One region of the Bacillus cereus group sp. Bce041 genome, then DNA from elsewhere that is predicted to be linked to it. Evidence: riboswitches for the same ligand, from Rfam matches in the RefSeq annotation. Region 1 holds a riboswitch; each other region holds the start of a gene.

Region 1 (8,221 bases):
TTTGGGATTCTAAAATTAGTAGTAAAACAAATAATCATTATGTAATTACGAACGCAGGATGGAATGGTGAAATTCCTCCTGGTGGATCTATTACAATTGGCGGTGCAGGAACAGGTAATCCTGCCGAAATTTTAAATGCCGTCATTAGCGAAAACTAGACGTAATATCCATTAATTATTTCACTAAAGTTTGAATTTAGGTTCGAGCAAGACTTCCTAAATTCAAACTTTTAATTTTATGAAAAATCAAAAATATTACAATAACCTATTATGATTATATTTAGTTTCTAATATGAAGTTTATATGAAGTTCATTTGAATTTTACATGAATTTCCTTTAATTTCTATTGTCTTCCTATAATATCCACATTATCCTTTACATATAGGAATTATTTTCATTCCGTTTTGAACTATCTATATATATAAAGAAAGATAGTCACCTGTTAGGGAAAGGCTTTCGTATTATTATAAATATAACAAAAGAAAAAGCACGCTTATAAGCGCACCATAAGAGTGCTTCTTCATACAATTCTCATGTAAGAGTTCTCGAAAATCATGTTAATCACAAAGAAAAGGCATTAGCTCATAAAAGCTAATGCCTTTTCTTTATTCATATTGTTCAGCATTCCAATCTTCTATATTCCATACTTTTGTTATCCACGATTCATAGAAAGAAGGTTCATGTGAGACAATTAAAATCGTTCCTTTGTATTGTTGTAACGCTTCCTGTAAAGCCATCTTAGTTTCTACATCCAAATGATTAGTCGGTTCGTCTAAAATTAAAACATTGCTTTTCGTTACGATAAGTTCACATAAACGCACTTTCGTTTGCTCTCCACCGCTTAATAAACGAATAGGTTTTAATACGTGTTCTTCTTTCAATCCACACTTCGCTAATGCTTGGCGCGCTTCTTTCTTTGTCATATCTGGTCGTTCTGCCCAAATTTTCTCTAACGGTGTTATTTCTGAAGCAAACTCTTCCTGTGCAAAATAAGCAGGATTTACTCGGTCCCCAACAAAAATCGAACCGCTTAGCGGCTTTATTTGACCTAATAACGTTTTTAATATTGTCGTTTTTCCAATACCATTCTGACCAACAATAGCTATCTTTTCTCCTTTTTTCACTTGTAAATTCAAGTCTGGAAATAACGGCTCACTATAACCCACTCTTAGTTTCTCAGCCTGTAATATACGACTTACTGGTTCATTATAAACAGTAAAAGCAAAACAGGACTGAGGTACATTATTTACCTTTTCAACCCTTCGCATTTTCTCCAATACTTTCTCTCGACTTTTTGCCTGTTTTGCTTTTCGAATTTTATTTTTTTGAATAAATGTTTCTAACTGAGCAATTTCTTTTTGTTGTTTCACATACGCCGATTGTAATTGTTTCCTTTGCACTTGATAACTTTGTAAAAACTTTTCATAATCCCCTACATATCGCTTAACTTTTCGTTCTTCTAGATGGTAAATGACATTCGTAATATTGTTCAAAAACACTTCGTCATGCGAAATAATAATATAAGCTTTTTCATACAACTTCAAGTACGATTGCAACCATTCTATATGTGCTGTATCTAAATAGTTCGTTGGTTCATCTAGCAATAAAACATCAGCTTTTTCTAGAAGAAGCTTTCCTAGTAATAACTTTGTCCGCTGTCCTCCACTTAACTTTGAAACATCCTTTTCCAATCCTATTTCAAACAGCCCTAAACCAATTGCTACTTCTTCAATTTCTGTATGAATTTGATAGAAATTAGAGTTTTCCAATATAGTTTGTAACTCTCCATACCTTACTAACAATTTTTCTACTTCTACTGCTTCAGCCATCTCTTCTGCAATTTTTAACATTTCGTATTCAATCGCATACAAGTTAGAAAATGCACTTTGCAAGTATCCTTCAATTGTTATTCCTTCTTGTAAATCTATATGCTGCTGCAAAAATCCAACCTTCACATGTGGAAACCATTCAATGTTCCCATCATCATGTATAAGTTCTCCTGTTAAAATTCTTAGCAGTGTTGATTTTCCAATCCCATTTTTCCCTACTAACCCAACATGCTCCCCCTTTAATAATCGAAAGCACACATTATATAAGATGGTTTTCTCACCATACGAATGACTTAAATTTTCTACTGTTAATATACTCATTTTTTTCTCTCCTTTACTTATCGTCCATAAGCTAAATAGAGAGACCAACAGTATGAAGCCTTATTTAATTATGCATATAAAAATGGGTAAGGTGAATACACCTTACCCATTACATATTATCGTAAAAAAGGATTAAGGTTCTTTACCTGCTGTCTTCAATTTAGCTTAATCTTAAAAAATGGGCAGACTTCTCCCATATCAAGCTAAAACCATTTGAAGAACAGTTGATAAAGTCATTTTATCCTTTCACTCCTTTAACATTTGTTATATTAAGAGTATAAACTACTCTGTTATATTCTATTCTCTATTTTCCCTTTTGTTCCTTCTCCATCTTTTCATATTCTAAAAAAAGCCTCTTAACAGTAATTATACTAAAAACTGTTAAAAGGCTTTTTCTATTTTTTCATATAAGGAGCTAACACACTTAAAATCTCTTCTTTATCCTTTTTTAATTCGAGTGATGTTAACATATCCATCGTTCTCGGCCTAGGTAATTTCACTTGTACCTCGCCAACTATTGACGCTGGTCTTTGAGATAAAATAAATACGCGATCTGAAAGCAAGATTGCCTCATCTAAGTCATGTGTCACCATAACGATTGTTTGCTTTTCTTGATGCCAAGAGTTTAAAAGCCAGCTATGTACTTCCATTTTTGTAAATGCATCTAATTTACCAAAAGGCTCATCCAGCAGCATAATTGGCTTTTCACATAAATATGTGCGCAGAAAACTAATTCTTTGACGCATACCACCAGATAATTCATCTGGATAATGGTCTGCATATTCATCTAGTTGGAACTGCTTTAATGCTTCCATTCCTTCTGTCAGCCTTTGTTTTTTCGGCTTTCCTTCAATTTCTAACGGAAGAACGATATTTTGCAAAGCTGATCGCCACTGTAGTAATAAATCTTGTTGTGGCATATAACTAACAACATCTTGCTCTTGTACTTGCTTATCGTTATACGTTACGTTCCCGCTTGTTGGTTTTTCAACATTTGCAATCATGTTTAATAATGTGCTTTTCCCGCAACCACTCGGTCCTACAAAGGAAACAAACTCTCCCTCTTGTATAGAGGCACTAATATTCTCTAATACATTCTTTCCGTCAAAAGATTTCACTATATTTTTTATTTGTAATCCGCTCATTTTTCACTTGGAAGGAATTCATTTGTAAAAGCATCTTTTACATCGATTTTCTTTTTAATAACTTTGTTGTCATATAAGAAATTCATGTAATTCGTCCAAATTTCTTCCTTCTGTACTCCCCATGCTTTAGCATCATCTTGATACTTCGTACTTAACCATTTTTGGCTTTCTTGAACTAAATCTTTATTTACATCTGGAACAGCTTTAATTAAAATATCAGCAGCCTCTCTCGGTTCCTTAATTGCAAAATTATAACCTTCTGTCGTTGCACTCATAAACTTTTTCACAAAGTCTTTATCTTGCTTCGTATGTTTTTCACTCGTAATAATAACAGGACTATAGAAATCAAGCGCTGGATCTAAGTCCTTCACCATAATCGTATTTAACTCTTTTCCTTGGCGCTTCGCTTCAATACCATCCCAACCGTAATAAATCCATTCGAAATCTGCATCACGACCGATTGATTTAAAGAAATCTGTTTGTCCTAAGATGATTTTTTCAACTTTATTAAAATCAGCTTGATGTTTATCCATAATCGTCTTTAATGTCGCTTCTTCCGCTGGTCCTCCCCAGCCGCCGTAACGTTTACCTTCAAAATCTTTCGGTGACGTCATATTATCTTTCTTAAGCGATGCAAACGCTGAAGTGTTATGCTGAATAATCGCTCCTACAGATACAACAGGAATTCCTTCCACACGAGCTAACGTTACATTTTCTTGTGCGCTTATTGCGAAGTCTGCTTTTCCTGATGCTATCATTTGCTCTGCTGTTACATTGTCACCTGGTTGAATAATTTCTACATCTAATCCTTGCTTTTTGTAATAATCTTTCGTTTGCGCTACATACAAGCCAGTATGATTCGTATTTGGAAACCAATCTAATACTACTTTTACTTTTTGATCTTTACTTGCACTTTCTTCTTTCTTCGCCGGATTACATCCAGCCACACCTACCGCTACTAAGGCAGCTAACATAACTTTCAAACCTTTTTTCATTTTCTGCCGTCCTTTCTATATATCCATGGTGCTGTTATTCTTGCCATAAACTCTACGATAAAATACAGGCATAATGTCACCATAACGATGATTGCTGCAACACCAAATACTCGGGCAGTCAAAAAGGATTTTGTAGCCCTCGTAAGCATAACGCCTAATCCTTCACTTGCACCGAGCCATTCTCCGATAATTGCCCCCATTACGCTATATGTAACTGCAATTTTTAAACCTGAGAAAAAGTATGGAAGCACTGCTGGAAATTTTACTTTCTGGTAAACTTGCCATTTTGTCGCCTTCATTGTTTGTAACAGTTTCAGCATGTTTTTATCTACTGTTTGAAAACCTTCTAAAATACTAAGCGCAATTGGGAAGAAACAAACGAGTATTACGACCATTACTTTCGGCAACATCCCATATCCAAACCAAATAATAAATAGCGGTGCAAGTACAACAATTGGAATTGTTTGCGAAATAACGAGCAATGGATTTATTAAAATACGAAATAACGGTATAACGTCCATAATAATTGCGATGCTCGTCCCCAATAAAATTGCAAAAAATAGTCCAATTATAACTTCCTGCAGTGTTTGCATCGTATTTGGTAATAGTAAATCTTTCATCCCAATTAATTCTTGAACAATGGCAGAAGGCTTTGGTAAAATCCACGGTTCGATTTTAAATAATGAAACAGATCCTTCCCATATCGCAATGAGAAGGATAAGCCAAATAGTTGTAATAAGTTTAGATTGCTTCTGGTTTTGCATATTCATCACGGTACTTCCAAACCTTTTCATCTATCGTTACACCAGTGCTTGGACGATAATGGATTTTAATAGAAGTAATCACTTCTTCTGCTCCAGCATCGACGCAAGCTTGTTGCGCACGTTTAACGACATCAAGAAGTACATCTAATTCTCCTTCCAAAGTTGTTTCCATTGCCCCTACTTCATAACGAACTCCCGATTGTTGCACAACTTCAATTGCTTTATCGACAACAGAATATACATCTTTCGTTTTTGCTTGTGGTACTACTGAAAATGACATTGTAACTTGTTGTGACATAATAAAATCCCCCTTATAAAAATAAATTTCAAAAATAAGAAAAGGCTTTCCTACTGCGTAGGAAAGCCTTGTATGCAAGTTATTACAGAATAACATATGCTACATCACTTTAAGTAACTCCCTACGCTGGCATTATCCAGATCAGGTTGAGGGTCGATGTTTACTTACATCCTCTCAGCCAATTGGCTCCCCGGTCCTTAATTCGTTTTCATTGTAGCATGATTTATTTTATTGAACAAACAAAAGCATGCATAATCATTTCATTATTTTTGGAAAATAACCAACTTTTTCACCATGAGCTAATAACTGCTGAATAAATTCTTTATTAATTGCTGGTACTATCAATTCTTTTTTCTTAATCCATTTATTCGTTCTACGCGTACCCATTACAATTTCAGATTGCTGCGCTCCATCTCCTGCAACTTGAGAAGCAATTAACTCTGCTATTACTTCATTTCCCTTCGCTAATGCAAGTCCGGTATTTACATATTCTGAAAGTGGAACCATTTCAAGATTGTATCCACAATCTCCAATTAGCTGTATAAATTGTTCAAACTCAATTTGATGTGGATGACAAATATGTAACGTCTCTCCTATAATTTGCGAATCTTGCAAATACGATACAATTGATTTACTAGCAAAATCAATTGGTGTGAAATCAACTTTCCACTTCACATTTGGTGCTTTCCCAATTAATAGCATTGTTTTAATAAGACGATAAAATGCGTTTCCTTCAATATTTTGTTGGAACGAACCTGTTTCTGAATGACATGCTAAATTACCTGCACGATAAATATTTCCACGCAAACCATTTTTCATTGCTTCACGAACAATGTTTTCCGCTTGTAGTTTACTATTTGAATATACATTCTCTAAGTCTACACTGTAATTAAAATCACCAGTTTTCATGTATGTATCCCATTGATCTACCGCTAATTCTAACGGGATACCAATTGTAGAAATAAAATGGAATGTAGCACCTTTCTCCGCTAATGTTAGCATACGGCTAGTTCCTTGGACATTTATATTTTCAAATTGTTTTACATCTCCAAAATGTCTTACATCTGCACCGCAATGAATTATCGTATCCATCTTAGAACTGATGAACATAAATTCTTCTTCGCTCATCCCAAGATACTCTTCTCCCAGATCACCAGCTACGGCCTGTATACGCTGTAACCATTCTTCACATATATCATTAAAGTAGCCTGTTAATGTATCTATAATTCTTTGCTGCACATCTTTAGTTGGTCTTACTAAACAATAAATAGTAGCAGATGTATCTCTCAACAATTCATATAATATGTGTGATCCTAAATAACCAGTAGCTCCTGTTAAAAAGACATTTGAAATCTGGTTTTCTTCCAAAACGTTTGCATACGTGATAGTATCTGGTTCGTGAATCACTTTATATTCACGAAATACTTCTTCTTTCTCTACTTTTACTTCTCGCTCAATTCGAGCTAATCCATATATCGTTCTTTCTTTAAAGAAATCTTGAATTGTTAAATGTGAGAAATCTTCTTTTAACAATGTTAAGACTCGTAATACTTTTAATGAATGTCCACCAATTGTAAAGAAATCATCATGCACTCCAACTTTTGAAATTCCTAATACTTCCGCCCAGGCGTTCGCTATTTGTTTTTCTGCTTTATTAGAAGGTGCAACATATTCTTGTAGCCGAACCGGTTCATACTTTTCTTCTAACTGAGCTAACTTCTTAACATCAATCTTTTTATTAGGTGTAAGTGGCAATTCATTAATATAAATTAGTTTAGATGGCACCATATAATCTGGTAATTGCTCTTGTAACTGATAAACTAATTCTGGTATTTCTTTTTTATTTAAAGTTGTATAGAACGCGATTAAATATTGGCTACCTTCCTTACTCTTCTTAGCAAAAACAGCATTTTCTTTTATATTATGATTTTGAGAAATTTTACTTTGGATTTCGCCTAGTTCAATACGATGTCCTCTAATTTTTACTTGGTCATCTTTCCGATGTAAAAACTCTATATTTCCATCCTCTAGCAACTTAATGATATCACCTGTTTTATATATATTAACTATAGGATTAAAAGGGTTCGGAATAAAAGCTTCAATTGTTTTATTAGGCTTATTAAAATACCCTTTTGCTAATCCCACTGAATCTATATATAATTCACCAGGTACACCAATTGGACAAAGATTCATATTCTCATCCAAAATCATAACTTGATAATTAGCACATGGTTTACCGATGGGAATACTCGCAACATCCTCATTTAACTGACTAGGTATTTTATAGGTTGTCGTCACTACAGTACATTCTGTCGGTCCGTATACATTATGAATTTCAACATTTGTACCTATTCTTTCTCTCCACAATTTAATAACCTCTACAGGCAACATTTCACCGCCAATCGCAATTCTTTTTAGGGAAGCTAGCTTATATATATCTTCTTCTGCTAAATAAGTTGCTACTTGTCGAACAAAAATTGTTGCTAATGCCAAGATTGAAGTTGCTTTCACTTTATAGATTGCATTTGCAAATGCTTCTACAGACAATCGCTCTTCCTCTAATAGTACATATAAGTTTCCTCCACAGAATAAAGAAGCAAATGACTCCCATACAGAAGCATCGAAACTAAAGGATGGAAATTGGGCAAATACATCCTCTTCTGTCAATTCATATTGCTTTTTCATCCAAGTATACAGATTAACAACGCCTCTATGTGCTAACATCGTTCCCTTTGGATTCCCTGTTGAACCAGATGTATAAATCATATAAGCTACATCATCACAATGAATAGACAACTTTACATCTATATCTTCATAAGTTTCACTATCATACATTGAAACTGTTTGAACCCCATCACATGTTATAGGCG
Region 2 (8,221 bases), on a different contig from region 1:
AAGTATACCTTGAGGAACATCTAGCAAAATAGTTTTCCAAATTTCTGGAATTACCCATTTGATATCTGCTGCTGTTTCAAGATATGTTTGAAAATAGCTGATTGTAAAATTAATGATTCCTAAAAATACAAACAACGATAAACCAAATCGAATTAATTTCTTATTTGTAAACATATAACACCTCTCAAAATTCATTGGATATTCCTGCTTTTGCTTCTTTATATTTTCATATCTTTATATCTAATTTTAACACATAAAGAACTCAAAAAAATACGATATGCATATTTGCATATCGTATTAACAACACTCCATGATAATATAGAAATTCCTGCAAAGAAAAAACAACTCCGTTACAGCTAACAGCTCGGGTTTCTTTTCTTATTTAACTTCATACCACCAACATTTACGTTCTTTGATTGTAAAATAAATGTGACAGAAGTTTATCCAGTTAATGCGTAGACAAGTAAATGAGCTAAATTATCGATATTCTATTTCGCCATTCCCGTAGCACTAATGACTTTACGCAAATTTGACAAGAAAAAATATATAGATAGGTATGATCCATACCTATCTATAACATTACTTCTATTCTTTATCCAATTACGTCTTTTACGTCTGTATCCACTGGCCACTTTTCTAATGTATAAGCCATTTCCCAAAATGAATATTCATATTGACTGCTAATAATAAAATGCTGTTTCATACGTTTGCGATCTGCCTCTGTTACTTTTTCAGCGATAGTATCTAAACGTGTAATTTGTTCTTCAACTAGCGTACGGAACCAATCAGATCCATAAGCAGAAATCCATTCGTTATAAATTGGCTCTTCCGGCTGGCACTCTTTTAAGCGTTCGCCAATTTCATAATACAACCAATAGCAAGGTAAAATTGCTGCAATGGTATCTCCTAAATGCCCTTCATACGCAGCACGATACATATGTGAAGTATACGCATATGCAGTTGGCGCAGGAATAAAATTATCTTTTTCTTCTTTCGTTATCCCTAGTTTTTTAGCAAAATTCTCATGTAAAGATAACTCGGCCTCATATGTATTTTGAGCATGATGTGCCATACGAGCTGTCGTCTCTAATTCAAGAGCTTTTGCAGCTCCTAAAGTTTGTACTCTAGCAAAATGACTCAAATAATATGAATCTTGAAGCACATAATAGCGAAAACTAGCTAAATCTAATGTTCCTTCACCAAGTTTTTTTACAAAAGGATGGTTAAAACTCGCTTCCCAAATTGAATCTACTTCTTTACGTAATGATTGTGAAAAAGTCATTTAAATCCCTCCAATAATGTATAAAATATAAGTATTTATCCACAATTATTAAAGCTGTAAAATAAAAAAACTTTCTTTACAGGCGTAAAGAAAGTGAAATTGACAGTATTTATTTACTCATTAAATAGCAACGTCTTTCCCACTTCCCTACGCTGGCATTAACCAGATCAGGTACTAAGAGTCTCAAAATCACATTTGATCTCAGCCTATAAAAGGCCCCCCTAGTGGATAAATATTTTGTTTTTATAATGTATTCATCATAGCATACTTCGTGAAACTGTCAAAAAAATTCGTTATATAATTCCCTTAAAACCCTTCTTCTTTTCTAACTTTTAATGATGTTTCAATAATCATATCTAATAGTTTGCTATAACTAATCCCCGCTGCTTCTGCACTTTTTGGCAATAAACTTGATTGTGTCATCCCTGGTAATGTATTAATTTCCATTACATATGGAATTCCGTCCTTCACCATCATATCAACTCTTGCATAAACACTACATTTTAATGCTTTATAACAAGCAAGTGACCCTTTATTTACACGTTCCTTAATTTCTGCTGGAAGTTCGATAACTTCCTCAACTGTACTAGTATCATCATATTTTGCATTGTAGTCAAAGAACTCGGCTGCATGTCGAATTGAAACTATAGGTAACTGTTTTCCATCCAGAATTGAACATGTAATTTCATCACCTTTTATATACTTTTCAATTACTACTTCAGAATCCCATTCGAATACAGTTTCTAGCATTGAGATCAATTCATTTTTATTATAAACGATTTTCACTCCGACACTCGATCCGCCAGAGTTTGGTTTTACTACTAATGGAAATCCTAACTTATCTAACTCATCAAGATTTAGATCCTCCATTTTTGTAAGTTCAATCCAATCTGGTGTTTCTACACCTTCATAACGTAAAATCTTTTTCGAAATATTTTTATCCATACATATACTGCTAGATAACATATTACTTCCGCTATAAGGAATCCCTAAACTCTCCAGTGTTCCTTGAACTGTCCCATCTTCTCCGTATTTTCCGTGTAATGCGAGCAACGCAAAGTCAATGTCTTTCGCTTTTTCAACTAAATCTATTTTTTCATTTAATGTAATTGGAACTATTTCATACTTATTTTTATCTAAATGAGCAATCATTTCATTCCCCGTCATAATTGAAACTTGTTTTTCAGACGATACCCCGCCCATAATAACACCGATTTTCATTTTCTCAACTCCAAATTTCATTTTTTAATGTATCACCAATTATTTTAATTCCCCGAACTATTTCTTCTTCTTTCAAGCGCGAAAAACCTAATCGGAAAGTGTTCGCTCCTTCTCCATCAGAGTAAAAAACATCTCCAGGTGAAAACGTAACGCCTTTCTCATAACACTTTTGTAAAAGTGTGCGGGCATTCATATGCTCTTCTAGCTCTATAAATAAATGCAGCCCACCATCTCCAGTCATTCTTTTAAAAGGAATGTACTGGTTACATGCCCCGACAGCTAACTCATATTTTTTCTTATAAACAGATCTTGCCTTTTTTAAATATTTTTCAAAATATCCCTCATGTAAATATTGAAACAGAACAGCTTGATCTAGCGTAGATGTGTGAATCGTTCTTGCTCTTTTTACGCTTTCTAAATAATGAATCAGCTCTTTATCTGCAATAATCCAGCCTACACGTAAACCAGGGAAAAGTACCTTTGAAAAGCTACTAATATAAATCACATTATTGCCAGCTCCCGCAAAAGTTAATAATGGAGCTAAATGTGAACCTGAATAACGTAATTCTTCATTAAATCCGTCCTCTATAATAGGAACGTTGTATTTTGAAAATAACCTCATCAATTCCGTTCTTTTCTCTGAACTCGTAACAATACCGGTTGGATTATGATAAGAAGGAATTAAATAAGCAAAATCAAAATCTTTTTCACGCAAACTTTTTTCAACTTCATTCGTATCAATACCATCCTCATGCATATCAATCCCATGAACTTCAAGTCCATGTAAACGGAAAAGCTTAAGTGCAGCATGGTGAGTTGGATTCTCACAAATGACACGACCGGATTTTTTTGATAAAGAAGAGAGTACAATATCCAATCCTTCTGTAAATCCATTTGTAATTAGAATATCTTTATTCGAAATGTCTACACCTTTCATTTCCATGTAATGAAGTAAATAATTCATTAACGGTCTATATCCCTTTGCATATCCGTAGTTCAATACGATGTCCCCTTCAATGGACATACGAGTAAGAAAAGCTCTTTTGAAATTTTCAACATCAAATAGCTTCTCATCCGGGGCTATACTATTAAAAACAATCATTCCCTTTTCCCAACGAACACCATGTTTCATTAAATCTAATTCGTCCGCTAATGCGGTCACTGTATTAAGTTTATTTTTCCAATCTATTTCAACAGACGAAGTGTTAGATATATCCACCTTCGCAACAAAGTTCCCTTTTCCTTTAACTGCATAAATGAGTCCTTCTTGCTCTAAATCTGCATAAGCAGCGAGTACAGTGTTTCTACTCACACTTAGTAATTCACTTAGTTCCCTTGTTGATGGGATTTTTTGATCCCCGAGCAAATGCCCTTTCATAATCATTTTCTTCAAATAATCTTTCAATTGAATATAAACGGGACGTTCTTTAACAACTTTAAAATCCTTAAACAATTTCTTACCCCCTGCAATCATTTTTGCATATTTATTTCATTCTCAAAAGGTCCACGGCATATGTATTTTTTATAAAGGGCGGTACGGTCTTACAAATCTTTTCGATATAAGTTTATTACATCTTTTAAAGCTGCAGCTGCAGCGCCTCTTGGATTAGAAGCTCCACCAATTGTAGTAATTTGTCCCATCGTATCTGTAAAGAACGTAATTCCTTTTTCGGTTCCATTTACTTTTGCTAATGGATGATCTTTTTCTATTTGGCACGGTTCAACATTTAAATTCACATTGCCTCCCTCATCCTTATATGTTGATGCTATTAATTTAATAATTTTATGTTGTTCCTTAGCATTTCGAATTTGCTGTTTTGTAACGTGCTCGATTCCTTTTATATGTATATCAGTAAGTGTTTTCTCTGTTTCCATTAAGCTGTTTGTCAAAAGTAACAATTTACACGCACTATCTGAACCACTTATATCTAATATAGGGTTTGTCTCAGCAATTCCTTTATTTTGTGCTTCTTTCAGTGCTTCTTCAAATGTCATATCTTCCTCATACATTTTCGTAAGAATATAATTAGTTGTTCCATTTAATATTCCTTCTATTTTTTCAATACTGCAACCGGCTAAACTAAATTGTCCGATATCTAGTGTCGGTAGTGCAGCGGCTGTTGCACCGCTATATCGAATTCGTATATTTGCGCCTTTTGCTGCTTCATTTATTTCTCTCCAATTTGTAACGAGCGCACCTTTAGAAATTGCTACTATATCCATCTGTTTCTCAATCGCTTGTTTCATATATTGTTTCCCTGGATTTCCATCTTTAAGATTTGTAACCGTTGATTCTACCAATACAGTACCACTTATGCTAGTTGTTGCACGTTCCTTCGGATGATACTCTAAATATTTTTCAATTGCAGCGGTACCGCCACCATACATCAATAAATGATGAAGAGATAAGCCTTCTTCATTATGTATTGCGATATTTCTCCCTAATACGCCGCTTACAACTAATTGAATCCCATATGTTTCATATATATATGAATATTTTTCATTTAATAATTTTATAAACTCTCTACCTACTGTTCCGTATCCTGATAATACAACTTGAATTTTCATAATATCCCCCCATATTTTTCTACCAAATCCCTCTTTCAATATAATATAAAGCGCTCTCGAATTCCATCGAGAGCGCTTTATTATTACCTATTTCGGTAAACGTGATAGCTTTTCAGCAATTGTTCTATAAAACTCTTGAATGCTAGAAAAACCTAACGAGTCTGAAACACTTAACCCTACCATGTCGAGATGGTCCCAATTCGCTTTCGTTTCAATATGATTCCATTTTCCAATCTGTAATGACTCATTATTATTTACAGTAACATTAGAAGATGGTGCAATCATAGAATTTGTATTTACTACACCATCATTTTGCCACCAAGAAGTATCAACTAGCGGACGGTTTTCTTCATATCTCGCATAAGAACCTAAGAAAAATGCATTTCCCATTAACACTTTATTCATCGTTATATGAGGCAAATGTAAACCTGTTATAGGTGCTGCTTGTGATGCATGTCCACTATAGGATAAATAATACACATCTGGTTGCGTCTTTACCCAATTATTTAACTCCTTTGCACCATCTGTACTTAAATCCCATTGACTTATATCTTTTGTATTTTTCCAAAGTGAACTATTTAGAATACGATTACTATATTGGAAAAAGGACTCTCCAGCATTCTTCTTTATACCCCATTGATCCAATTTAAAATCATATAATGATAAATTATTGTTTCCCCCAAAGCTTGCAGCTGTAATGAGTAAATCTTTAACGAACGGCAGTAGAAGACTACCATCCGCAAGTGTTGTACCGTTGTGAGGGGTTGCTAATGTTGTAACACTATGAACATATGATTTTCCGCCTTCAAATAGTGGTGATATTTTGGTGTCTGGTTGATTTTTCACATAATTCTTTTCTTCAAAACTACCTTCTTTTAATAGCTGTACTAATGTTCTAATCGTTTGTCCACCCATGCTATGTCCAACTAAATGAACTTTATTTGTTTCACTCCAATTCGGCGCAAAACCACTATAAGTTCTGCCAAAACGATTATGTCCATGTTTCTCAGCATGTACTGCACCATAGTCTACTGTCCCACCGCTAATTTGTGCATACAATTCACATGCACGATCCCAGTTACTAGAAACAGGTCCAACAGCTGCGGTATGTACCGTATAACCATTTCGTTTCAAATCTTCCTGTATATCATGAACACCACCCCAATATTTTACGCCAAGCATTTCTTCTCTACCCCATCCAGCAAATCCATTCACCAATATGATAGGATAATTATTTTGTTGCCTCTCTTCAGCGTATGATATTTTCGCTGCGAATGAACATACGGTCACTAATGCAAAAAAACATATTTTTAAAAATAACTTCCCCATACTTTCTCCCCCCTAATAAAACGTTTACACTTTTCTTTTTAACGAATTAACAGAATAATTTAACAACTTAAACATAATGTAAAGTATTTTATATACTTTGTATATATAGAAAACATATACAAATGTTGATAAATATTAATTCAAGTAAATATTTACTTTTTACAATATAACTTGTAAATCTATTTATTTAGATTTATAATTAGATATAGTTTCCTCATGTTAAAAAGATTTAAAAACCATAAGAAAACTAATCTCATTGCTTGAAAAGGAGGAAAAATCATGCAAATCGGATCAAATATTCATACATTGTCTCAACCTACTAAAATAACTCCATCTAATCTTGAGCATAATACTATCTCTTCTACTAAACTTGAAAGTAAGAAAATAAATGATCCTATCAAGTTTGATATTCGTTTATCTGAAAAAGAAATGCAACAGCCTGAGCATAAATTTAATGAATTAGATTTATGGAAGATGTTAAAGGATAAAGGTGTTCCCTTATGGATCATCCTTGAAATGCTACAAAAGGCTCGTAAAGAAAAAGAAGCACAAAATAATTCAGTTCAAAATTCAAATGCGATTGAAGAAACGAGTGAGACTCGATTAAATGAAGTAATGTAAGTTATTTAAACGGTATTAAAAAGAGCTCGAGGTTGATAAAGTATCCATCAACCTCGAGCTCTTTTTTAAGATTTTTCTCCAATCGTTACAAACTGAATTGATACCTCATCTCTATAACCTTCAATTAACTTTCTTACTTTTACTTTTTCATTAATCAACGTATTATCTGTCGATATTTTAGGGTTTTCATCACCTAATGACTTTTTCAAGTGTAGAAGTTGCATATTCGTTTCATTTGCTTTTATTTCTTTATACACACTATTTTTCGCCACAACGATATACCATAGTGCTCCATAGTCACGTTTATTGCCAAGCCAAGCATCACTACCATATGTAACAGGTATCTTGTTTCCTTCTATTTCAATACTTTTTATATTCTTTTCTTCTTCATTTATAAATAATAGGGAACTTTCTTTTGGAAAATTCGGCAACGCATCTAACGTTTTAGAAAGGGATGCTTGATCACGTTTACGAAAAAGCTTTGCATTCATCATCGCTTGTGCAGTAGATTCATTTATTATCAGAACCCTTTTTTGGTCAAATCTACCTGTTTTCACTGCAAAAGCTTCCTGTTCTTTCGTGTTTTCCTTATAACGATTCATAATTGCTCCAGTATGATTCTCATCTCCAATGATTAATACACCGTTAGCTGGAAATCTGTTTTCGTTTTTAGAGCATGCACTTACACTTAATAACAATAATATACTTAATATGAAAATAGATAATTGTTTTTTCATCACAGTTCCTTCCATAACTTCAAATTGTTTTTTACATGCTTTTCTGCAATCTTACTTGCTGATTTTCTCTATTGTTCCATTGTCTTATGAAGCTTTTGTAAATAACGCCAACGAGTTATAAAGAAATATAAAACTTGTATACACATAAATGAAATTAAAATGACGATAGAGCTATTTAGAATAGAAAAATCGACTAATTGTTGTAATGCCATATAAGCGACTACAGTATGTATTACTGCAACGACAATTGGTAAGAAAAACATTAATAATAACTGTCTCGTTACAACTTTCTTTAGCTCCCGTTTACTTAACCCCATTTTCGAAATCATTTTATACTGCTGTTGATCACGATTCAAATCAGTATATAATCGGAAATAAATAAAACTAGCAGCAAATGTGAAGAAAACGATTCCGACTAAAACACTAGCCATAAGTAATAACCCATTCGTTTGTTTTGCACTTA
Region 3 (8,221 bases), on a different contig from region 1:
CGAGGAATATTTAATAAAATTGCAATATCAATTCGATCGTTTATGACAATTTTAGAAGCTGGAAAGCCCTCCATTAATAGACTTTCCACACCTTCATATAATTCCTTCGTACTCTTCTCACGCTCACGAATATGCAAATAATCAATCTCACTCTCAACTTGCATCGCTACATTCACTAACTCTTCGAATGGCATATGGCCATTTGAGATTACGTGGAGCTCATTTTTCATATTCATTCGCCTACTTTAAAATATTTTCGAATAATTCATCGGCTGGGACGGTTTCTTTCGTCATTCCTTTGTCCTTCAGCCACTTATTTTGTTTCTCCCAAGATTCTTTTGAATCTGATAAGAATGGCTCATCTTTCGTTTCCATCTTCTCTAATAAAATGTTCATACTTTCCTTTTCAACTTCTGGCACAAGTGGGAAGTTTTCTTTTTCTTGATGATTTAATAAAATATTCAATGCTTCATCTGGGTTTTTCTTCATGAAATCATAGCCTTTTTTCGTACCACGTAAGAAAGCTTGCAACGCCTCTTTATCTTTTTTCAACGTTTTATCACCTGTTACAAACACAAGCTCATGATAGTTTGGTACTCCGTAATCAGCTGGATTAAAGTACGCTGGTTCATGGCCTTCATGACGCATAACAGGTACTTCATGGTTAATGTATGCCCCTGTTACCGCATCTACTTTCTTCGTAATTAATGCTGGTACTAAATCAAAGCCAACATCTACTACTTTCACTGTATCAGGATTACCACCAGCTTCTTTTACCATCGTTTTTAAATACATCTCACTTAATGGTGTTCCAGAGTATCCTACTGTTTTTCCTTCTAAATCTTTCGGTGATTGAATGCCCGCTGATTTCAGTGATACAACATGATTTAATGGTGAACGTACGACAGCCCCAATTGATTTCACTGGAATTTGCTCATTCGCTTTCGCCATAACAACATCTGGCTGATAATACAAGCCAACTGTCACCTTCCCTGCTGCTGCCAGCGTTAATGGATCAGTCGGATTAGAAGGGAATTTAATATTTACCTTTACACCTTCTTCTTTAAAGTATCCTTTTTCAATTGCTGCATAGATAAAGCTATGTACCGCATTTGGATACCAATCTAACATGACTGTTATTTCTTTCTCTTTTTTACTTTTGTCTGATGCTGAATTACTCGAACATCCTGCAATTATTGCAATTAATAATGTAAACACAAAGATGCGCTTTAAAAATTTCATGAATGCTTCCTCCAACTAATGAATTTCTTTTCTAATATGGAAATAATTACGACGAAGAAAATAGCTAATAATGATAACAATACAATAGGTGCAAATACGCCAGCTCCATCTAACTGCGTCATCATTCTCTTACTGAAATATCCAAGCCCAGCTTGTGCACCGAGCCATTCTCCAATTGCTGCTCCGATAACACTAAGCGGAACTGCAATTTTTAAAGCTGAGAAAAAATAAGGAAGAGCAGACGGCAACTTTAATTTAAGAAAAATATCTCTTTTTGTTGCTCCATATGTAACTAAGAGCTCCTCCCATTCTTTTTTCGTACTACGCAGTCCATCATACGTATTGACCGCAATTGGGAAAAACGTAATTAAAACTGTGACAACAACCTTACTCCAAATTGTATATCCAAACCATAAAACAAATAGCGGAGCAAGCGCAGTAATCGGAATCGTTTGTGAAGCAACTAATAATGGATAAAATGCTCTCTCCATCCATGTACTCGCATTCATTAACATCGCTAGCCCTACACCTAATACGATAGAGATAACAACACCTATTAAAACGACGTATAACGTTGCAGGTAAATGAACTGTAAATAATATGTCTTTTAGTTTCCATATCTTCATTAAAATCGCAGAAGGTGACGGTAAAATGTACATCTCATCTACAATTCTTGCTCCTATTTCCCACACAGCTAGTAAAATACTAGAAAGTGTAATAGCAGGAACTAATTCTTTCAATCGGTTCATCACACAAGTACCTGCCTTTGTAACATACTAAGAAGCTCATCTTTCAGCGCTAATACTTCCGGTTTATATAAATCTTTTCGTGTTCTGTTATGATCAAGCGGTACAGTCCGTTCAGTCAAAGTCGTTATCGGCTGCTGTTCCACTACTAAAACTCGGTTTGAAAGAAATAACGCTTCTTCAACATCATGAGTAATGAATAAAATTGTTTTTTCCCACTCTTGCCATTGTTCAAACAACCATTCTTGCAAAGAGGTCTTCGTTAAAGCATCCAACGCACTAAATGGTTCATCTAACAGCAATATCTCCCCGCCTGTTAATAAAGTTCGAATAAAAGATACACGTTGTCTCATACCACCAGATAAATCTTTCGGATATTTTTTCTCATACCCTTGCAAACCAAATTTATGTAACAGTTCCTTTGCCTTTACTTCTGCTTCTTTCTTCTGTACACCTTGGCACTCTAGCGGCAGGGCAGCATTCTCAATAATTGTTCTCCACGGCAAAAGCATATCTTTTTGCGGCATATATCCTACAGGATGGTGCTTTGTTTCTGTCAGTTCTATCTGTCCAGTACTTACCTTTTCTAGACCTGTAATAAGGCGAAATAAAGTACTTTTCCCACATCCACTCGGTCCGATAATACTGACAAACTCTTTCTCATGTATAGAAGCATTTAATTCATGGATGATTGGTTTCTCATCGTAATGAAAAGAAACATTATGAAACTGTAGTATGTTCTTGCTCCTCAAATCCCCACATCTCCTTACGATAGGACATATCCCAGAATAAATATTCAAATCGACTGGAATATAAGAAGATCTCCTCTAATCTTTCTAGTTCTGTCTCAGACTTTCCAACTGCCATTTCATTTAATAAATCTATTAACCAAATACAAAGATTACCGTATTCTTCCGAACTATATCCTTGAATCCACTCACCAAAAAACTCATGATCTCTTGCTCCAGGAATATCATTTAAACGCTTTCCAATTTCCCAATAGCTCCACATACATGGAAGAAGCGCTGCTATTAATTCCGCAAGTGTGCCATTTTGAGATACAGACATCATGTAATTTGTATAAGCTAAATTTTTAGCAGATGGTTTCGCAGACTCTATCTCCTCTATAGAAATTCCAAGTCTTTTTGCATATTGTTTATGGATTGTCATTTCGCCATTTAATATTCCATCAATTTGTTCAGCGAACTTTCCCATTACTTGTGGATTCGTTGCTTTTACAACACCAATCGCATATAACTTTGCATAATCTAGCAGATATAAATAATCTTGAATAATATAATACTGGAATTTATCTTTTTCTAACGTGCCATCTCCCATACCCACTACAAACGGATGATTATGACTCATCTCCCAAACCGGTTGCACAGTTTCTAATAATCTATCGCAAAATTTCATTTCTCTATCCCCTTTCAATATATGTATCTAAATAAAAAACCACTTCTATATATAAGAAGTGGTTACAGCAAATAAAGTTATACATTTATTCGATGCTCCACTTCCCTTCGCTAGTATTACCTAGATCAGGTGTTGTAAGGGTTAAGGATTATTCCTCTCTCAGCAAGTCAAGCACCCCTAGTGGTTTCAATATGAAATTTTCAAATAAAAAAGCCCCGTTTCTATACGCAAAGAAACGGGGACTCATTGTTAGTGTCCGAATTGCTTCCCTACGCTAGCATAATCTAGATCAGGTAATAAAAAGGATCAAAGGCTTACGGCCTACTCTCAGCTGGCAACACCAGCTCTCCTAGCAAACTATAAAATTATCACTGTCAGTATAACACCCTAATAAGACATCATCAACTTTTTTAATTTTCTTAATTATCAACATAATATCAAAAGTATACAATACATACATTCTATTTTAGAAAATAAAACCCCGATTAATTGTATAAAAAGGAATCATTATCTTCAAAAAATTTATTTTTATATTGATTTCATATTACATTTATGTGAATACCCCCACTATATTATATCTTTATACTATAATAAAATTACAACTATACAACTAGAGGAGGTCTCTATTCCATGAATATGAAAGCTACTGCTTTAACAGCAACTACTGTAGCGATTGCTTCTTTACTTCCTTCTATGGGTGAAACAAATGTACAAAAAGCAAACGCTGAACAATTATCTAATATTAAAACTGGGTATGTCAAAGTCGATCAAGTAGCATTACATACAGAAGATAACGTAAAAAGCACATCAATTGATACAATTCGCTTTAATACAAAAGTGAACATCCTTGAAACAACTAATGGTTGGTATAAAGTATCTGTTCATAATAAAGTAGGTTATGTACAAAAAGATGCTATTTTACTAAAAAACAAACTTCAATCTAATGATCAATACATCGTTAATGCTAATGCATTAAACGTTCGCTCTGAACCTAATTTAGAATCTTCCATTTTAGATGTATTACCAAATGGTAAGTTTATTACCGTTCAAGAAGATCAAGGCGAATGGTATAAAATATCACATAATGGCCAAACAGGTTACGTACAAAAAGCATTCATCTCTAATGGTTCACAACCCTTAGTAAAAGGAATCACCGTTCAAAATAATACAAAATATACTGTTGCAACACCTAATCTAAATGTACGTAGCACCGCTAGTACAAGTAGCGCTCTACTCGGTTCATTACAAAACGGTACACAAGTACAAGTAGTAGAAACTGTAGGTACTTGGTATAAAATTCGTTTTGGCACAGGATACGGATATGTAGCAAAACACTATGTAGTACAAAATCAACCACAAGCTAAAACAGATCAGCCTTCATCAATTCCAGCTGCTTTCAAATTCCCCGCTCAAGGAAGAATTAGCTCAACCTTTGATATACGCTGGGAACAAATGCATTATGGTATAGATATTGCCGCTCCAGGAAACGTCTCTATCCAAGCTGCTGCTGCAGGTAAAGTTGTGAAATCTTATTATTCAGCTAGCTATGGCAATGTTGTTTTCATTGCGCATCAAATCAATGGGAAATTATATACAACTGTTTATGCTCATATGAAGGATCGCACTGTACAAGCTGGTGATCAAGTACAAACTGGACAATTAATAGGTCATATGGGAAACACAGGTCATTCATACGGGCAACATCTTCATTTTGAATTACATAATGGAGAATGGAATTTTGAAAAAACAAATGCAGTAAATCCACTGCCATATTTAGTTAGGTAAATTGTATGCCACGCAATATACCTCTTATAATTGAATACGTAGCCTTTTTAGGTTTAATCTGTTGTTTAATCATTTACAATACAAATATTGTATTTTTATCTATTATTATTGCTTTTGTTGCATTAGAAATTATGATGGAATCATTTCAAGTGCAACTAAAACAAAAAATTGCCCATATTTATAATGCTATTTTTCTTTTGAGTGCTCTCATAACAAATATAATTAGTAATGGCTTTTATTTATCTACTGTATTTCCAGTATTCTTTATGGCTGTTTTATTATTTGTAGCTAGATATATTAATGTCCCTTATAACCAAAAACAAAAACAAAAACAAGAAGCTTAGAAAGAGGAGACACTGTGTACCAATCTTTCAAAGATACTCCAATAAAATACATATTGAATTTGTATAAGAAAGCCAATACTTTTTTTGGTATACAAGGAAGTTATACTGCACAACTTCTCCTATATGGAATGTTGTTTCTTGTCTTAATCACTTTCTCCTTGTTTTACTAACAAAAAGGATCTCACATAAACTGGAGATCCTTTTTAATTTATATTAATTTTTCATATCGAAAATATTGTTTATCCACAAGCATATTTTTCATAAATAAAGCTCAGATTATATTTTTTCTCTAAGCTCATTCGTTGTTCGTCATCGCACCAATAGAAAAGAATATCATGAATCGTTGCGTAACGCTTATTTTTAAGAAATAGCCTAAAGAATGATGGTAAACAATCATGTAATTGTATAAATATATAATTGCGTAGTGTTTCTTCTTTATATTCAATGCCCTTACAAATATACAGTAATTCTTCACAATAATATGCATGCTGTGGAACTTGTATCATTTCGAAAAATGGCACATAAGATAGTAGCTTTCCAATAAAATGACCATATCGATCCATTACTCCTATCGTCATATGCTCCATCATTTCTTTCATCACATATAAATAATCATCTACATGCGTTGTCTTTAATGGGTCTAAGCGATCGGAAATTTGAGATAATACAGCTCTTTGACATGCTAAAACTGCCTGACTAGGTCCATAATATGATAGGAAATCTGTACACTTACGATATTTCCGTAATAAATCATATGTATACAAATCATATACAAAAGTATTACAATACATTGCTAAACTCATCATATCACTATTTAATTGCTCTTTTGATAATGATTTCGCTCTCTTGCACATATAAAAGAATGTAAATTCCAATACTTCTTTATGAGATAATAAATGTTTACAATCGGTTATACACTTCTCATTAAATTTAACTCTATCCCAAATTTCAATATCCCTATCTGTCAATTCACCTATACGATATTTAATAATTAAATAATTTAAAGCAACTGATTGCGTCAAAAGATCCCATGTTTCATATTCCAATGAAGTATGAACAAACTCAGCTAATCCTTGCGCTATCATAAAATCATTTGCCTCTTCATACCAACCAATCTCTTGGCATAAGCGAAGAATACGCACTAAAGTTGGAATTTCATCTTTATGAAACTGCGGTAATTTCTTTGCTTTATTCATGCCATATACGATAAATGCCGCTAAATTTTCTTCTTTATAAAATTCTTTCTCTTTCCATACTAATATAGTTCGTTCTTTCCCCTCACCTTTTGGGTGACAAGGTACAAGCAAAGAAAATAATTCAGCGAAATTATTTGGTTCTATATATGTATCTGTAACCAAATTCCAATTTGGATCGCCCTGTACAGCCTTCATATAATTCCCCTTCCCTTTTCATCTATGTAGGAAATATTAATTTATTATCGCACCACTAAAAATTAATATTGTTATATTCAAAATCTCTCATAATACTTATATCTATCAGTATATCATCTTTTCTCTTATTAAAAATTAAGAATAACAAATTTTAAAAAAATGTCGAAATTATTAACCACATACTTATTATATAATGTCTCAGATACATCACGCTAACATATTAGTTTAATCCATATATACTAGAATAATGTATCTGAAATTTATATATAATTTAGCTCTTTATGAGTGACCATTAAACTCTCGGTTAATGAAAGTTTCAATTTACTCTGTACGCTCTGAGATTTCGCTCAAGGCAAATCCAGCTTGATCATCTGCTGATTCCCTTATAGCTAAATCTCCTAGTGCTAACATGCCAATAAGTTGACCACTATCAACTACTGGTAATCGTCTAATTTGATGCTGTGCCATTAGCTCTGTAGCTTTTTCAATAGAATCATTTGGAGAAACTGAGATAATATTTGTTGTCATTACATTTGTAATCTTATTAGATCCAGGATGTTTTTCAGCAATCCCTCGAACGACTAAATCACGATCAGTAACAAGCCCAACAACTTGCTCATTTTCAACAACAGGAATTAATCCAACCGATTCTTCCTTCATTTTTACAGCTGCCTCATATACATTGTCTAGCGGTGTACAATGTACAATATGGGTACTCATTAAGTCTCTCACTCGTGTCATTATGATTTCCTCCTTTTTATACATACCATAGCTTTTCCAAAATTCCTTTATTTATTTCTGGAAAGTAACGTAATAAAAAGGATTAACAAAATAAAAAAGAGCCAGCATAATGCTGACTCTTTTTGTATGACCCGTACGGGATTCGAACCCGTGTTACCGCCGTGAAAGGGCGGTGTCTTAACCACTTGACCAACGGGCCATGGCTCCGCAGGTAGGACTCGAACCTACGACCGATCGGTTAACAGCCGATAGCTCTACCACTGAGCTACTGCGGAATAATATATGGTGGGCCTAAATGGACTCGAACCATCGACCTCACGCTTATCAGGCGTGCGCTCTAACCAGCTGAGCTATAGGCCCATATACTTTACAGGGGCAGTAGGAATCGAACCCACACTGGAGGTTTTGGAGACCTCAGTTCTACCTTTAAACTATGCCCCTAAATGATGCCGGCTAGAGGACTTGAACCCCCAACCTACTGATTACAAGTCAGTTGCTCTACCAATTGAGCTAAGCCGGCATAAAAAAATGGTGGCTCGGGACGGAATCGAACCGC
Region 4 (8,221 bases), on a different contig from region 1:
TACGCAGTTCATTACAGCGACATTTTTAGGACCAGAACTTCCGGATATTACATCGGCACTTGTAAGTTTAATTAGTTTAGCGCTGTTCTTAAAAGTTTGGCAGCCGAAAGAAATTTATCAATCTGGGCAAGCCAATAGTGAAGTAGCAGCAACAACGACAGCGGCATCGATGCCGAAATTAACGTTTGGAAAAGTAGTGAAGGCATGGTCCCCATTTATCGTATTAACGGTTATGGTAGTCATTTGGAGCCAAAGTTTCTTTAAGGCATTATTCACTCCAGGAGGGGCTTTAGAAAGTCTTGTATTTAAGTTTGAAATTCCAGGTCTGCATAATCTAGTAATGAAAGCAGAGCCAATTGTAAATAAACCAACGCCTTACGAGGCAATTTTGAAGTTTGATGTATTATCGGCAACCGGAACAGCGATTTTAATTGCGTGTATCATTTCCATGTTTATTTTGAAAATGAATGTAAAAGATGCAGTAGTGACATTTAAAGAAACGTTAAGCGAATTAAAAATGCCAATTCTATCTATCGGATTCGTACTAGGGTTTGCATTTATCGCAAACTATTCTGGTCTATCTTCCACGTTAGCGTTAGCATTAGCCGGAACTGGCGGCCTATTCCCGTTCTTCTCACCATTCTTAGGCTGGATTGGCGTATTCCTAACAGGGTCTGATACATCTGCGAATGCACTGTTCTCAAATTTACAAGCCATTACAGCGCAGCAAGTCGGCGTATCTGAAGTGCTTCTCGTTGCAGCAAATACAACAGGCGGTGTAACAGGTAAAATGATTTCCCCACAGTCGATTGCGATCGCTTGTGCAGCGGTTGGTCTTGCTGGAAAAGAATCGGATTTGTTCCGTTTTACAGTGAAGCATAGCTTATTCTTCGTAATTATTGTTGGTATTATAACGTATGTTCAAGCATATTATTTAACGTGGATGATTCCATAAAGAGAAAAAGAAATAACCTTTGCATTTTTCAGATTATCGTGTATGATGGGAAAGTATTGAAAATTAAATCAGTGATAAACTAGGGGTGCCTAACGTATGCGTAGGCTGAGAGAGAAGCGCGTGATCTTCTTAACCCTTTGGACCTGATCTGGCTCGTACCAGCGTAGGGAAGTTAACGGCTTTACATAATGATGTCTTTTATGAGCCAGGTCCTTATTTTTTTATGGACCTGGCTCTTTTTATTTTGGCATGCGCTGGCCATATCTCGTCCTTGTCACGAACAGGGGAGGCAACAAAGGTTATGAAACAGTCTGTTTCAGCTGAGCAAATTGAATTGAAATCGAGTTTACCAGGGAGTAAGAAAGTATATGTGGATGGACCACGAGAAGGCATGAAAGTACCGATGCGTGAGATTGAACAAAGCGAAACAAATGGCGTTCCAAATCCGCCAATTCGTGTGTATGATACGAGCGGCCCTTATACGGATCCTGAGTATAAAGTGGAGTTAGAAAAGGGGATTCCAACGCCGCGCCATTCTTGGATTCTGGGGCGTGGTGATGTAGAAGCATACGAAGGGCGTGAAGTGAAACCAGAGGATGACGGTGTGAAAGTGGCTTCGAAACATACACCTGTTTTCCCGCAGATGGATCGCAAGCCACTTAGAGCAAAGCAAGGTGCAAACGTTACGCAAATGCACTATGCACGTAATGGCATTATTACGTCTGAGATGGAGTATGTTGCGATTCGTGAAGGGGTAGAGCCGGAGTTTGTTCGTAAGGAAATCGCAGAAGGCCGCGCTATTTTACCAGCGAATATTAATCATCCAGAAGCTGAACCGATGATCATCGGGCGTAATTTCCATGTGAAGGTAAACGCGAATATCGGAAACTCAGCTGTATCTTCTTCGATTGCAGAAGAAGTAGAGAAGATGACATGGGCAACGCGCTGGGGTGCAGATACGATTATGGATTTATCTACAGGTAAAAATATTCATACGACGCGTGAGTGGATTATTCGTAACGCGCCTGTACCAGTTGGAACTGTACCGATTTATCAAGCGCTGGAAAAAGTAAACGGAATTGCAGAAGATTTAACGTGGGAAGTATATCGTGATACGTTAATTGAGCAGGCGGAGCAAGGCGTTGATTACTTTACAATTCACGCTGGTGTATTGCTTCGTTACATTCCAATCACGGCAAAGCGTACGACAGGTATCGTTTCGCGCGGTGGTTCGATTATGGCGCAGTGGTGTTTATTCCATCATAAAGAAAACTTCCTATATACTCACTTTGAAGAGATTTGTGAAATTATGAAGCAGTACGATGTTTCATTCTCTCTTGGAGATGGATTACGTCCAGGTTCGATTGCAGATGCAAATGACGAAGCACAGTTTTCTGAGCTTGAAACACTTGGTGAATTAACGAAGATTGCTTGGAAACATGATGTGCAAGTTATGATTGAAGGGCCTGGGCATGTACCGATGCATTTAATTAAAGAGAATATGGAGAAAGAGCTTGATATTTGTCAGGGCGCGCCGTTTTATACACTTGGGCCACTAACGACAGATATTGCACCAGGTTATGACCATATTACATCGGCAATTGGAGCTGCGATGATCGGTTGGTTTGGAACGGCGATGCTGTGTTATGTAACGCCGAAAGAACATTTAGGTTTGCCAAACAAAGATGATGTACGCACGGGTGTTATTACGTACAAAATTGCAGCGCATGCGGCTGATCTTGCGAAAGGACATAAAACGGCTCATCAGCGTGATGATGCACTTTCAAAAGCACGCTTCGAATTCCGTTGGCGCGATCAATTTAATTTATCTTTAGATCCTGAACGTGCGATGGAATATCATGATGAAACGTTGCCTGCAGAAGGGGCAAAGACAGCTCACTTCTGTTCAATGTGTGGACCGAAGTTTTGTAGTATGAGAATTTCGCATGATATTCGTGAGTATGCAAAAGAAAATGATTTAGAAACGACAGAAGCAATTGAAAAAGGAATGAAAGAGAAAGCAGAAGAATTTAAAGAAGCTGGTAGTCATTTATATCAATAATATGTTACACCTCTTTACTTGATTGATCACACTGTAGTACCTAACTTTATTATAGAAGAAGCCCCATTTGCTAAGACGGTAGCAAATGGGGCTTCTGTTGTTTATAAGGCAAAGAAGAGATGTACCCAGTAGAATAAGAGGAATAGTGTGACGACTGTTGTGAGCGGGATAACGATAAGGGATACACTTAAATAGTCTTTCCATTTTACTTTAATTTTGTTTTGTTTCAGAATATACATCCAAATGAGTGAAGCTAGTGTACCAATTGGTAGTAATAGTGAACCGATGTCACTACCAATGATGTTTGCAAGATAGATTGTTTTTAATGTGACTGGATCTAGTCCCATTTCTGTTAATGTGATTGTACCAATCATAAGGGCAGGATGGTTATTGAAGACGTTAGAGAGGATGGATACAAGTCCGCCCATTGCAAAGCTAGCATAGAGTAGATGCTGATTCACAATTGGCTCGAGCCATTGTACAAGTGCAGCTGTTAATCCTGCGTTGTGGAGTCCGTAAATAATGACGTACATAGAGAAGGCGAAAATTAAAATGTGCCACGGTGTCTTTTTCAAAATGTCGACAGGATTTGTTCGTAAGTAGTACCATCTCCAAATGAGAAGAACGAGTGAACCAAGTACTGCAACGATTTCAATTGGGATGGATAAGAAGGATGCAACGAATAGAAGACAGCGCATCAGGAAGACGAAACCTAATACTTTTAACATGAATCTAGTCCGTTTTTGTTTCGTATCAACAGAATTATTTCCTTTTAGTGGATGGAAGTTTTTCGTGAAGAAAATTTCTTCAATATCATATGAAGAAACAGGTAATTTTTTCGGAAGTTTTTTCTTCAAAACTGTATACATGAGCCATGACATAAATAATAAGCCTAATGTTGCAGGTACAAACATCATAGCAGTATGCATATAAAGAGTCATATTAACGATATTTAATGCAATTAAGTTTACGATATTACTTACACCAATTGGTGCACTAGATGCGGTAGCGATTAAAGCTCCGCTTAATAAATAAGGAATTTGTTGATGTGGTTTTAATTGAAGGTTTTTTAGAAGAAGAATTAAAATGGGAGTTGTAATTAGAATACTACCGTCGTTATTAAATAAAAGAGTCATAAGAAAACATAATAATTGAATATACCAGTATAGACGGCGTCCAGAACCCTTTGCTAGATTTGCTAGTTTCGCTGCGGACCAATGGAAGAAGCCGAAGCTTTCTAATATAACTGCCATGACGATGGTCGCTAATATTGTTATGGAGGCCCCTCCTATTTTACTAACAATATCTATGACGTCTGGTTTTGACACAAGTCCAGTAATTAGGATAATGCCAGCACCGATTGCTGCTGGCCACGCCTCATTCAAACCTCGAGGCCGCCAAAAGATAACGATCATCGTTAAGAAGAATACAATAATAGTAATCCATATTTCAATGCTCATATTTTGCCTACCTTTCTATTTTCCCTTGAACAGATGTAGCTTGTCTCAAGTTTATATTGGTAGTATATTCAGCAAAAAATAAGAAGAACTAGACGTATAACGAGATGAACCGAATATGTGTTTTTCATGCTAAAGGACAAGTGTCATTAGTAGTGAAATAACTATTGTGATAGGAGCCTATAAATTGATTGGGTAGTAAGGTAGTAAATGAGATTTATATCGGAAATTTTTAAAATATATCGACTTAACGACAAAATATAACAAGAGGAGTCTATCCCAAAATACCTTTTGGAATAGACCCCAATGCTATATTATTTTTCCTTCAAAAAAGTACGATCCTTCAAGAATAAATTCCAGAAGAAAATAAATCCTGGTAATAAAATTGCAATCCCAATTGCGTATAGAATGAGCAGTGCATAGAATGTTTCTGTCGTTGTGAAGCTTGTAAATACAGTTACGTCAGGATAAATAATATAAGGTAAATGCGCGACGCCGTAAGCGTAGCTTGCAAATGCATATTGAGCGACGACAGCTAAAACGGCAATGCGAGGGTATCCTAGTGTATTGTATTTTTTGTTTGTCCACCAAAGGGACGAGTATCCGATAACGAATAAAACAATAGAAACTGTAAACCACGGGAATTGCTTTATTAATCCTTGCATAAGCCAATGTGTTTCTGGATCCATTACAACGAGAGCGATGATCGCTGTAACGAGTGTTGCAGGACCAAGGATGATGGCATTTCTTCTATAAATTCTATACGTATCTTCTGAACTTTGTTCTCTCGCAAAATCAGCGAGAAAGAGAGAGGAGAGAAACAGTTCAGACGTTAGTCCGAAGAGCATATAACAATAGATAACCGGGCTAGAAAGAAGTTTTCCATACAAGAGTACTTCTTTTCCTTCAGACATTGTAATATAGGCCCCCTCTGTAACGGGTAAAACGGTAATTAATAGTGCTGGAATTAAGAGACCAGTAATACCTGAAATAACCCGAAGAAGGTACTGATATTTTGGTAAGGAGTAAGCAAATACCATAAACGTACTACGTACTGCAACGAGCACTAAAATTAACATAACTGGTACGAACATTACTGTCGCAAGAGTAAAGGCCGCTTTCGGAAAGAAGCCGAGAAATGCGACAACGACGAAAACAAGAAACGTATTTGTTACTTCCCACGTTGGTGATAAGTACCGATTCGCAAGTTTGGCAGCGAGCGTTGGATGTTTTGCGTATACCATGCCCCAAAAACCAGCTCCAAAATCGATGGACCCTAATATACTGTATACGAAAATAAGGGCCCATAAGATGATGATTGCAATACTTTCCTCATGCACGAGAATCGCCTCCTTGGTGTTGTAAATCATTCTTTAATGGATGTCTTCTAAAGAATGTCCGTAGAACAAAGACTGTTAAAATAGCGAGTCCAATATATAAAATGATGAATAAAACAAATAAAGGACCGACGAAATCAGCGCGAGTAGAAGCATCGACTGTACGTTGCATACCATAAATTGTCCATGGCTGACGACCGCTACAACTGAAAATCCATCCGAATTCAATACCGAGCATCATAATTGGTCCGCATGCGGCAGCCCCCCAAAGTAACCACTTCGGTAGTTCTGTCCCCTTTTTTCGGTAAACGAAGTACCAATATAAGAGAGCAATTGCTGCAACTGCAAAGGTAAACGCAGCAGTGCCGACCATTAAGTTGAACAGTGTATGTGTATAAAATGGTGGCCATGTTTCTTGTGGGAATTCATTTAGACCTTTTACGACAGTGCTAGGGTCTAGTCCCACTAATAAGCTAAGCATGTTTGGGATTTCAAGTGCATAGTTTAGTTCAAGTGTATTAGGATCCACAACCCCGCCAATGGATAGCGGTGCGTGTGATGTCGTTTCAAATAAAGCTTCAGCAGATGCAAGTTTTTCAGGTGAGTGTTTATGTAGGGCGATTGCCGATTCGTGCCCTGAAAGCCACATCGTAGCGCCTGTAATAAATGTCACGACAAGCCCTAATAGTAGCCCCTTTTTATGATAAGCAATTTCACGTGTACTTAAATTTTTCTTCAATAATTTAAATCCAGCGATAGAAGCAATGACAGCCGCACCAGTTGCATAAGCCGTAATAACGACATGGAATGCACTTGTGCCAAAACTCGGATTAAAGAAAGCTTTCCAAGGATCAACGTTAAAAACAGATCCATCTGGATTCATTGAAAAGCCTGCTGGTGTATTCATCCATGTATTTGCTGATGTAATGAGCACGGCGGATGCCGTGGCACCAAGCATGACGAAAAATAGCGAGATTAATCTCATAAATGGAGGAAGTTTATCAGCTGCATATACGTAAATCGACATGAATAAAGCCTCCAAAAAGAAGGCGAAAATCTCAATTTGGAAGGGAACAGAAATAACTTGCCCAACAATTTTGGCGAAACCAGGCCAAAGAAGTGAGATTTGCACACCAACAATTGTTCCAGTTGGAATTGCTACACCGAGAAGAATAGCAAACGCCTTTGTCCATCTTTTCGCCATAATGGCATAGTCGGAGTCTTTCTTCCAGTGATAGAGTATTTCGCTTATAAAAATCATCAATGAAAGACCGACACCAAGTGTTGCAAAGATTATGTGGAATGCTAATGAAGAACCAAAAAATGCTCTTGCTAATGTTACCGTATCCATATGTAAACTCCTCTTCTTTTTTGCCATTATTTTCTGATTGAATTGGAAGATTTATTCAAAAAAACTACCAAAAATATATATGTATTTAAAAAGTGAATATGATAATATAATGTTGTAATATTTTGAATAGAAAGAAATAAATAGTTGGTCATGTTTTGTTTGTTTTTTGCTCAGGAATCTTTTATAATCTTTTATGCGAACATAAGTTCTGTTTTTCGGAATCAAGAAGTTTATGTGAAATGGAGAGGGTGTTTTATGTATCCTGAAGTCATTAAAAAGATGGCATTTTCAAAAGAGCATAGAGATTTATTATTGAAGCTATATAATAAAGAAATTACACGTCGTGAATATGATCGACTTGTACAATCGCTATATAAACCTTCTAAAGAGGTTTGCGGGGGATAGAAATGCGGGAGACAATCTAATAGATTGTCTTTTTTAAATTTATGTATGTTCTGATAAAATTAAGGTTAGCCTTACTAGGGAGGTGAAAAGATTGCGGAAACGTTTATATATAGGGATTGGAGTTATCTTCTTAATCGCTTTAGGTGGAATTGTATTTTGGTCAGCTTTACAAGGAAACCGTACAGAAAATTTTATTTTAAGACATATGGTGAATGACAATGGAACACTTGCCACGTATCGTTTAGTAGATACTAAGGCAGGTACGGGTGAAGCTAAGGGACGTGAAGCTTTATCAGAATCGGCGGGATTATGGTTACAGTATACACTTGATAAAGATGATCAGGCGTTATTTGATGAGCAAGTAAAGGTTATTCAAGATAATTTCATATATAAGAATCATATTGTTTTATGGAAACTCTCTGAAAAGGGAGAGAGGCAGTCAGCTACAAATGCACTTATAGATGATCTTCGTATTATAGAACAATTATATCGTGCTTATGAAATGTATAAGGAAGAGCGTTATAAAAACCTTGCCGATCAATTAAGTGATGCTGTACTTCGTTATAATAAAAAAGATAATTATTATGTTGATTATTATGATGCAGATGCAGGAAAACAAAATAATTTTGTAACAACATCATACATAAATCCGCG

The links. Region 1 has a riboswitch for thiamine pyrophosphate ahead of ACUN13_RS21495 (MTH1187 family thiamine-binding protein). Riboswitches for the same ligand answer to the same signal wherever they lie in the genome.
Positions count from the first base shown of each region.
Region 2: another riboswitch for thiamine pyrophosphate. It lies ahead of tenA (thiaminase II); the one in region 1 lies ahead of ACUN13_RS21495 (MTH1187 family thiamine-binding protein).
Region 3: another riboswitch for thiamine pyrophosphate. It lies ahead of tenA (thiaminase II); the one in region 1 lies ahead of ACUN13_RS21495 (MTH1187 family thiamine-binding protein).
Region 4: another riboswitch for thiamine pyrophosphate. It lies ahead of thiC (phosphomethylpyrimidine synthase ThiC); the one in region 1 lies ahead of ACUN13_RS21495 (MTH1187 family thiamine-binding protein).

Region 1 is NZ_JBQXON010000007.1:91,237-99,457, forward strand. It holds gene ACUN13_RS21470 (glycosyl hydrolase family 18 protein) at 1-158, shown strand, start outside; gene ACUN13_RS21475 (ABC-F family ATP-binding cassette domain-containing protein) at 605-2,149, opposite strand; gene ACUN13_RS21480 (ABC transporter ATP-binding protein) at 2,545-3,294, opposite strand; gene ACUN13_RS21485 (ABC transporter substrate-binding protein) at 3,291-4,289, opposite strand; gene ACUN13_RS21490 (ABC transporter permease) at 4,286-5,059, opposite strand; gene ACUN13_RS21495 (MTH1187 family thiamine-binding protein) at 5,031-5,351, opposite strand; TPP riboswitch at 5,453-5,554, opposite strand; gene ACUN13_RS21500 (non-ribosomal peptide synthetase family protein) at 5,607-8,221, opposite strand, start outside.
Region 2 is NZ_JBQXON010000004.1:60,829-69,049, reverse strand. It holds gene ACUN13_RS14490 (DUF3937 domain-containing protein) at 1-195, opposite strand, end outside; gene tenA (thiaminase II) at 593-1,282, opposite strand; TPP riboswitch at 1,410-1,515, opposite strand; gene ACUN13_RS14480 (D-alanine--D-alanine ligase) at 1,589-2,503, opposite strand; gene pdxR (MocR-like pyridoxine biosynthesis transcription factor PdxR) at 2,508-3,956, opposite strand; gene ACUN13_RS14470 (homoserine dehydrogenase) at 4,046-5,071, opposite strand; gene ACUN13_RS14465 (esterase/lipase family protein) at 5,159-6,400, opposite strand; gene ACUN13_RS14460 (DUF3914 domain-containing protein) at 6,680-7,021, shown strand; gene ACUN13_RS14455 (lipoprotein BA_5634 family protein) at 7,087-7,758, opposite strand; gene ACUN13_RS14450 (ABC transporter permease) at 7,827-8,221, opposite strand, start outside.
Region 3 is NZ_JBQXON010000002.1:1,067,220-1,075,440, forward strand. It holds gene tenI (thiazole tautomerase TenI) at 1-230, opposite strand, end outside; gene ACUN13_RS11540 (ABC transporter substrate-binding protein) at 241-1,242, opposite strand; gene ACUN13_RS11545 (ABC transporter permease) at 1,239-1,991, opposite strand; gene ACUN13_RS11550 (ABC transporter ATP-binding protein) at 1,991-2,740, opposite strand; gene tenA (thiaminase II) at 2,709-3,404, opposite strand; TPP riboswitch at 3,490-3,593, opposite strand; TPP riboswitch at 3,654-3,765, opposite strand; gene ACUN13_RS11560 (SH3 domain-containing protein) at 4,035-5,189, shown strand; gene ACUN13_RS11565 (hypothetical protein) at 5,195-5,533, shown strand; gene ACUN13_RS11570 (DUF3965 domain-containing protein) at 5,773-6,924, opposite strand; gene ACUN13_RS11575 (CBS domain-containing protein) at 7,246-7,665, opposite strand; tRNA gene ACUN13_RS11580 (tRNA-Glu) at 7,793-7,864, opposite strand; tRNA gene ACUN13_RS11585 (tRNA-Asn) at 7,866-7,940, opposite strand; tRNA gene ACUN13_RS11590 (tRNA-Ile) at 7,949-8,025, opposite strand; tRNA gene ACUN13_RS11595 (tRNA-Trp) at 8,036-8,106, opposite strand; tRNA gene ACUN13_RS11600 (tRNA-Thr) at 8,113-8,185, opposite strand; tRNA gene ACUN13_RS11605 (tRNA-Phe) at 8,195-8,221, opposite strand, start outside.
Region 4 is NZ_JBQXON010000006.1:40,629-48,849, forward strand. It holds gene lldP (L-lactate permease) at 1-955, shown strand, start outside; TPP riboswitch at 1,027-1,142, shown strand; gene thiC (phosphomethylpyrimidine synthase ThiC) at 1,257-3,017, shown strand; gene ACUN13_RS19505 (arsenic transporter) at 3,119-4,477, opposite strand; gene ACUN13_RS19510 (cytochrome d ubiquinol oxidase subunit II) at 4,789-5,814, opposite strand; gene cydA (cytochrome ubiquinol oxidase subunit I) at 5,807-7,162, opposite strand; gene ACUN13_RS19520 (hypothetical protein) at 7,418-7,567, shown strand; gene ACUN13_RS19525 (hypothetical protein) at 7,659-8,221, shown strand, end outside.